2 linked regions of the Gluconacetobacter diazotrophicus PA1 5 genome follow. The protein of the gene in region 1 interacts with the protein of each later gene in a pairwise test. Links are inferred from orthologs where the notes say so. Each region holds a gene or a part of one and is shown on either strand. Other genes may lie near its edges.

What was found. Proteins that work in one complex are often made in the same cells at the same time.
Region 2: the proteins of clpS (region 1) and GDI_RS03935 interact in binary tests that used the Escherichia coli proteins (3 or more experiments, as listed by UniProt). The link is inferred for Gluconacetobacter diazotrophicus PA1 5 from one-to-one orthologs.

What each region holds. Positions count from the first base shown.
Region 1 is NC_010125.1:3,570,177-3,574,417, reverse strand. The notes cover bases 1-2,800. They hold clpS (ATP-dependent Clp protease adapter ClpS), read right to left. Parts: upstream 1,705-2,800; coding sequence 1,297-1,704; downstream 1-1,296. Other genes in these bases: GDI_RS16455 (D-alanyl-D-alanine carboxypeptidase family protein), read left to right, coding at 2,026-2,800; clpA (ATP-dependent Clp protease ATP-binding subunit ClpA), read right to left, coding at 1-1,065. Also shown: more of GDI_RS16455, read left to right, coding at 2,801-3,138; map (type I methionyl aminopeptidase), read left to right, coding at 3,372-4,163. UniProt on the Escherichia coli protein: Involved in the modulation of the specificity of the ClpAP-mediated ATP-dependent protein degradation.
Region 2 is NC_010125.1:843,451-847,189, reverse strand. What follows is about bases 1-2,971. They hold GDI_RS03935 (Dps family protein), read left to right. Parts: upstream 1-1,198; coding sequence 1,199-1,744; downstream 1,745-2,971. Other genes in these bases: GDI_RS03925 (DMT family transporter), read right to left, coding at 2,768-2,971; GDI_RS03930 (alpha/beta hydrolase family protein), read left to right, coding at 1,842-2,792; GDI_RS03940 (GNAT family N-acetyltransferase), read right to left, coding at 487-960; GDI_RS03945 (peptide MFS transporter), read right to left, coding at 1-350. Also shown: more of GDI_RS03925, read right to left, coding at 2,972-3,655.

The sequences.
Region 1 (4,241 bases):
GATCTTTTGGAACCGGCGCACCAGCGCGCGGTCCTTCTCGAAATGCTGGCGGTATTCCTTGTAGGTCGTGGACCCGATGCAGCGCAGCGTTCCCGCCGCCAGCGCCGGCTTCAGCAGGTTGGACGCATCCATCGCCCCGCCCGAGGTCGCGCCCGCGCCGATCACGGTATGGATCTCGTCGATGAACAGGATGCTGCCCGGATTGTTGTCCAGTTCGGTGACGACGGCCTTCAGCCGTTCCTCGAAATCACCGCGATAGCGGGTTCCGGCCAGCAGGGCGCCCATGTCCAGCGAATAGATCGTGGATTTCAGCAGCACCTCGGGTACGTCGCCCTCGACGATGCGCTTGGCCAGGCCTTCGGCAATGGCGGTCTTGCCCACGCCCGGATCACCCACGTAAAGCGGATTGTTCTTCGTGCGCCGGCACAGGATCTGGATCGTGCGCTCGATTTCCGGGTCGCGGCCGATCAGCGGGTCGATCTTCCCGTCCTCGGCCTTGCGGTTCAGGTTGGTGCAATAGGCGGTCAGCGCGTCCTGGTTCTTCTGGCTGCCCTTGCCGCCGCGCTCCTCGCGTTCGGACTCGGAACCGTCCTGCGCGCTGCCGGTGATCGGGCGGCGCGTGGACCGGTCGGGGGCCTTGGCGATCCCGTGCGAGATGAAATTGACGGCGTCCAGACGGGTCATGTCCTGCAACTGCAGGAAATAGACGGCATGGCTCTCACGCTCGGCGAACAGGGCGACCAGCACGTTCGATCCCGTGACCTCGTCCCGCCCGGTGGACTGGACATGGATCGCGGCACGCTGGATCACGCGCTGGAACGCGGCCGTGGGCTTGGGATCGACGGTCCGGTCGGACGCCAGGCCGGCCAGGTCCTTGTCGAGGAATTCGGTCAGGTCCGACCGCAGCTTGTCCAGATCGACACCGCAGGCGCGGAAAACGGTGACGGCGTCGCTGTCGTCGACCAGGGCCAGCAGCAGGTGTTCCAGTGTCGCATATTCGTGGCGACGCTCGCCCGCCAGGGTAAGGGCACGGTGAAGCGTCTGTTCGAGATTGCGTGACAACATGCCATGACGCTCCTTTTCCAGGGTCGGGCCTTTCCCAGGGTCGGTCCAGGGCCCGGAGGCGGTAGTCGGCTAATCAGGACTATATTTGGTGTGTTTTCGTCGGAATGCCAGTGGAAAGATCAACGGAAAGATCAACAAATTCCGGGCGCGTTTCGCGAAGGCGGGACGGCAGGGGCGCGCGGAGACGCGTGGCCCCATGGACTGTCCGCCGCCGCGTCGTTCCGTCCCCGTCTAGTCCTTTTCGATGGTGCATTGCAGCGGGTGCTGGTTCTGCCGTGCGAGGTCCATGACCTGGGTCACTTTCGTCTCCGCGACCTCGTAGGTGAACACGCCGCAGACGCCCACGCCCCGCTTGTGGACATGCAGCATGATGTCGGTCGCCTCGTCCCGCGACTTCTGGAAGAAGCGTTCCAGCACGTGCACGACGAATTCCATCGGCGTGTAGTCGTCGTTCAGCATCAGGACCTTGTACATCGCGGGCTTGCGCGTCTGCGGCCGGGTTCTGACGACCACGCCGATGGTGGGCGAATCCGGATTGTCGGATTGTCCGTCCTGGTTGCCGCCCTCGCGTCGCGTCGGGGAATTGCCGCCATGGGCCCGCGTGTGCCCGCGTGGCCATGCGTCGCGGGGGGCGGTCATCGAATGCCGGACGGGAGGAAATGAAGCAGCCATGGTCTTACCATATTGGATGGGCGTGGCGGGTTGAAAGAGCGCGGAGAGGGAAATTAAGCATGTTTTGCGGCGGAACGATGATCAAATCGGCTGTCGCGTGCGCATCCATGACCGCACCGGGGTGCATGGATGAATGACATGGCCACGAAAAAGCTGCATTTTCTTCCGGTTATCGTTCTTTGCTCTGGACGGGTTCCGGAAAATGACCATAAAGTCGCCGAATATGATGCGGATCCTGTGACGGGGGAACGGGCGTTGGCCGACGGCTCATGGACGGACAGGCGGGGGATGGACGCCGGGCGGGGATGGTTCGCCCGACTGCGTCATGTCGCGGCATCGGGGCGCGGGAAGGTGCTGCGCCTGTCCTTCGCCCTGTCGGTGGGGTGCGCCGCCGTCATGGCGGGCTTCGTGCCCCGGGCCCATGCCCAGTATGTCGGCCAGATCAGCTCGATCGTCATGGACGCCCGCACCGGGGCGATCCTGTCGCAATCCAATCCCGACCTGCAGCGGTTTCCCGCCAGCCTGACCAAACTTATGACGCTGTACCTGGCGTTCAAGGCCCTGCATGCCGGCCAGATCACGCTGGACCAGTCGGTGCCCGTGTCGGCCCATTCCGCATCGATGGAACCGTCGAAGCTGGGCCTGATGCCGGGCAGCTACCTGACGGTCGAACAGGCGGTGCTGGGGCTGGTGACCAAGTCGGCCAACGACGCGGCCTGCGCCCTGGGCGAACTGATGGGCGGCGGGGATGAGGGCCGGTTCGCCGACCTGATGACCCGTCAGGCCCGGGCGCTGGGGATGACCAGGACCACCTTCCGCAACGCGTCCGGCCTGCCGAATGACGAGCAGGTGACATCGGCGCGCGACCTGGCGCTGCTGACGCGGCAGATCATCACCGAATTCCCGGATTATTATCATTATTTCTCGGTCCCGGCCTTCTATTTCCACGGGCGGCAGGTGCCCAACCACGACCCGATGCTGCGGATCTATCCGGGGGCGGACGGGCTGAAGACCGGATACACGACCGATGCCGGCCGCAACCTGGTCACGTCCGCGATTCGCGAGAACGTGCGCCTGATCGGCGTGGTGCTGGGCGCGCGGACCAACCCGCAGCGCAGCGCCGTCATGGCCAGCATCCTGGATGACGGGTTCCGCCAGGAAGGGGTGGCGGACGTGCGCCGTCCGCTGGTGCTGGCGCGCGGGCATCGCGGCCGGGCGGCGATCATGCTGGCCGCGGCCGCGCGGGCGGCCAATGCGGGCCCCGAACAGGTGGCCGAAGCGCCCGTGGCCCCCCGCCGCCATGGCGTGGCGCGACATGCGCACGCCCGTGTTCCGGCGCATGTCCATATGGTCGCGGCCGGTCATGTCGCGCACCGTCGTCGTGGACACAACCAGGGCTGAGGCTGTTTCAAAAACCCTGCTGCCGGCGATCCGACGCGCGTTTCCTGTGCTCCGATGCTCACGGCCCGTAAGGCCGCTCTCGCCCGGTATCAGGGCTTTTGAAACAGCCTCGGGCAGGCTCGGTTGACAGGATCATTGGACCATCGCCCTTGCCTTGACGGAGCGCGCCGCGCATTTATCCCCCCTGGTGATGCCGTTCTGCGGCTGGACTGGGAGAGCGAGGGGGCATCGACATGGACGGTGACACGGACGCACGGCGCGTCATTCTGCATACGGCCGAGGATTTCGCCGGGATGCGTGCGGCAGGACAGTTGGCGGCGCGCACCCTGGACATGATCGCGCCGCATGTCCGCGCCGGGGTCACGACCGAGGCGCTGGACAAGCTGATCCATGATTTCATGCTTGATCACGGGGCGACGCCCGCCACGCTGGGCTATCGCGGCTATCCGAAGTCGAGCTGCATCTCGCTCAACCACGTCGTCTGTCACGGCATCCCGGGCGAGCGCCAGTTGCAGGACGGCGATATCCTGAACATCGACGTGACCGTGATCCTGGACGGCTGGTTCGGCGATACCAGCCGCATGTATACGGTGGGTCCGGTCTCGCGGAAGGCCGAGAAGCTGATCGATGCGACCTACAAGGCGCTGATGCTGGGAATCGGCCAGGTGGCGCCGGGCAAGACGCTGGGCGATATCGGGCACGCGATCCAGACCTATGCCGAATCGCACCGGTTTTCGGTGGTTCGCGATTTCTGCGGCCACGGCATCGGCCGCACCTTCCACGCCGCGCCGAACGTGCTGCATTACGGCCGCCCCGGGCAGGGGCTGGTGCTGCGCCCGGGCATGTTCTTCACCATCGAGCCGATGCTCAATGGCGGCCGGCCGGACGTGAAGGTGCTGGATGACGGCTGGACAGCCGTGACGCGCGACCGCTCGCTCTCGGCCCAGTTCGAACACATGCTGGGCGTGACCGAGGACGGGTGCGAAGTCTTCACCCACTCGCCCGCGGGCATGGAGCGTCCGTAAAAACGCGCCGAAGGCGATCCGGCGTTGCCAATCCGATGCGGGCTGCGGAAGATAGGTCTCCAAAGCCCCCATTGAAGG
Region 2 (3,739 bases), 2.7 Mb from region 1 along the record:
ATGATTCCCATCGCGACCGTCATGAACTGCACCTGCACCGTCGCCAGCGCCAGGGTGGCGTAGCCGCACATCATGCCCACGGCCCCCAGCAGCATCGCCCGGCGCGACCCCAGCACCCGATCGCCCAGCCAGCCGCCGACCACCGGCAGCGCATAGGTCATGGCCGCGAAGGCGCCCATCAGCAGGTTGGCCTGCGTGTCGCCCAGGCCCATATGCTGCACCATGAACAGCAGCAGCACGGCCTGCATGCCGTAATAGCCGAACCGTTCCCATAATTCGATGGCGACCACGACCGCGAAGGACGACGCGCGGGACGGCTGGGCGGCACCGGCGGAGGGGGAGAAATTCATGAAATTCCCAAGGACATGGCAACGCGGAAGGCGAGAGCCCTAACAGAGAGGACAGGCGCGCGACAATGCCGGGACAGACCGGCAACTGACATTTGATGCCACCGGCATACAACAGGTCGAAACGATTCCGGTCATTTCATGCCACGGCGGGGGTTTCAATCGCGAGCGACGTGTCGCCTTGGCGCTGCTTGCCCATGGTACGGTGCACGATCCCGGCCTCGATGAATTCCGGGCCCTGCGCCACATATCCCAGGGATTCGTAAAAGGGCAGCGCCCCGGCCTGGGCGTCCAGGACGAATCGTTCGACAGCACGGCAGGCGGACGCATCCTCGATCGCGATCATCAGGCGCCGGCCCAGCCCCTGCCCGCGCCGGGCCGCATCGATGGCGACGCGACCGCTCCTGGCCGTCTTTCCATCCGGCCCGAACAGGACGCGCGCGGTCCCCACCGGCCGCGTCCCCTCCAGGACCAGGAGGTGCAGCGCCGTTTCGTCATGCTCGTCATACTCCATGTCGAGCGGAACCTGCTGCTCATCGACGAAGACGGTCTTGCGGATCAGGAAGCAGGCGTCCCTGTCCTGGCTGCTTTCGGCGATCCTGATCGTGGTCATCGTCATGGTGCGGGCCCCGCCTGGGTGTCGGTTAACGGAAACGGTGCGGCACCATAGACCGGATGATCCCGGCGCCGAAGCCCGGCACGGCGTCCCCTGGATACCGCCCTGATGCCGCGACCCGGGGACACGGACCGCCCCCTGATGCATATCCCCCATGCGCCTGCCGCCCACGCCTTGTAATGGGCATCCGGGACGTCCACCTCAGCATGGCACCATACGTTCCAGGGAGATCGTAATGACAAACAAGACGACACCTTCCGAAGCCGGTACAGCCCACGCCCATACCTATCTGGGAACACCGACGGACCTGAAGCACGACGCCGTCCACAAGATCTCGGCCGGCCTGAAGGCGGTCCTGGCGGATGTCTTCGCCCTCTATATCAAGACGAAGAACTTCCACTGGCACATGAGCGGGCGGCATTTCCGCGATTATCACCTTCTGCTGGACGAGCAGAGCAGCCAGATCTTCGCCATGACGGACCCGCTGGCCGAACGAGCGCGGAAGATCGGCGGCACGACCCTGCACTCGGTGGGGGAAATCAGCCGGCTGACCAAGGTGTCGGACAACGATGCGATCTATGTCACGCCCGAGGACATGCTGTCCGAACTGCGCGAGGACAACCTGGCCCTGACGGCCCGCATGCGCGCCGTCCATGCCGTATGCGACGAAGGCAACGATGTCGCGACGGCCAGCCTGCTGGAAAACTGGATCGACGAGACCGAGCGCCGCACCTGGTTCCTGTTCGAATCCACCCGACCGGCCTTCGGCAGCAATAGCTGACGCGCCGCCCATATCCGATCATCAGGAAAGGCAGTGTCATCACTGCCTTTTTTGGTATCCAGGCCGAGGGTCATCCGAAGCGGGAGGAAAGATCGGCATGGAGCGGTATCAGGATGTCGGGACGATGCAGCCACGAAGCGCGGTCGGATATCGCGGCCTGGCGGTGCGCGACGCCGTGCAGGACGCGGTGATCGAACTGGCTATTCTCTATCCGACCGGGGATACGCCGCACGCCCGTTCCTTCGGTCCCTACAGTCTGGACGTGGCGACCGACGGGGGCGTGGCGGGGCGGGACCGCACGCTGGTGGTGCTGTCCCACGGCAATGGCGGGTCGCCCTGGGTCTATCGCGACCTGGCGATGGCGCTGGCGGGCATGGGCTTCGTCGTCGCGATGCCCCGGCACCCCGGCAACAGCCTGAACGACAATGCGCTGGCCCGCACGATCAAAAACCTTGAAAATCGCCCGCGCCATGTCTGCCTGAGCATCGCCGCCGCCTTTGCCGACCCGCTGGTCGGCCCAGGCCTGCGACCCGGCCGCGTGGCCCTGATCGGCCATTCGATGGGCGGATATTCCGTCCTGGCCGCGGCGGGCGGCCAGCCCTGGACCCGACAGGACGGACCGTCCGGCGGCCCACCCCATCGCATTGCGGTGGAGCACGACCATCGGGTCCGGGCCCTGGTGCTGCTGGCCCCGGCCACCCTGTGGTTTCGCGCCCCCGGCGCCCTGTCTTCCGTGCGCGGCCCCATCCTGATGCGCAGCGCCGAACATGACACGATCACACCGCCATCGCAGGCCGGCATCGTGCTGGACGGCGTGCCCGACCCCACGCAGGTGGATTATCGATGCGTGGCGGGGGCGGGGCATTTCGCGTTCCTCAGTCCGTTCCCGGCCAACATGGTCCATCCGAACTTTCCGCCGTCGCAGGACCCGCCGGGCTTCGACCGCGCGGCGTACCAGGGCGTGCTGAGCCATGACATCGGCACCTTCCTGCACCGGACGATGGAAGCCGATGCGGCAATGCCCTATCGCGCCAGCCGGCGTGGATGACCATAGGTATTGGTCACCACCACACCCGCCATGACGATCGCGCCGCCCGCCAGGGTACGCAGGCTCGGGATTTCGCCGGTCAGCACGAAGGCCAGCACCAGGGTCGCGGGCGGTAACAGATACAACAGCGCGGCACCGCGCGCCGCCCCCATATGGCCGACGACGAAGGCCCAGGCCGCATAGCCTATGGCCGCCGGGAAGACCGCCAGTTCCAGCACCGCCGCCCAGCAGCGGACGGGCGCGTGCGGCAGGACGGTCAGGGCCTGCGGCAGCCAGGGGGAAAGGCACAGGGCGCCGGCCATCAGGATGTAGCTGATGCTGGGCAACGCGCCGTAGCGCAGCACCAGACGCTTCTGCAGCGTCGTATACAGCGCGCCGCAGAACGCGGCCCCAAACACCAGGGTGGCCCCCGAACCGAAGGACACGCCACCGATCTGCCCCTCGGCAATCAGCACCACGCCCGCGAAGCTGAGCAACGAACCCGTCCACCCCCAGAGGGACAGCCGTTCGCCCATCGTCACCACCGCGATCAGGGCCGCGATCAGCGGGGCGGCACTGATCAGCAGGCTGGACGCACCGGCCGACACCGTGACCTCGCCGGTATTGAACAGCACGTTATAGACCGCGATGCCGATCACGCCGCAGGCCAGGATGCGCGGCACGTCGCGTGCGGCGGGCAATGGGGGACGCTTCCATGCCAGCCACGCCATGGCGAGCACCGCCGCCCCGGCATAGCGCGCCGCGGCCAACGGGATCGGCGGCAGGTCGCGCAGGGCGATCCGCACGACCGGATAGGCGCTGGCCCAGGACAGGATGGCAATGGCGACGATCAGGGGAATGAACCGCGCGACGGTCTTGGTCATTGCTCTGTCTTGTCCGTTCCCGATCGACGGTCTGGGGATGTCACCCCGATCGCATAGCGTCATATCGGACCTGCACGCCTGGCG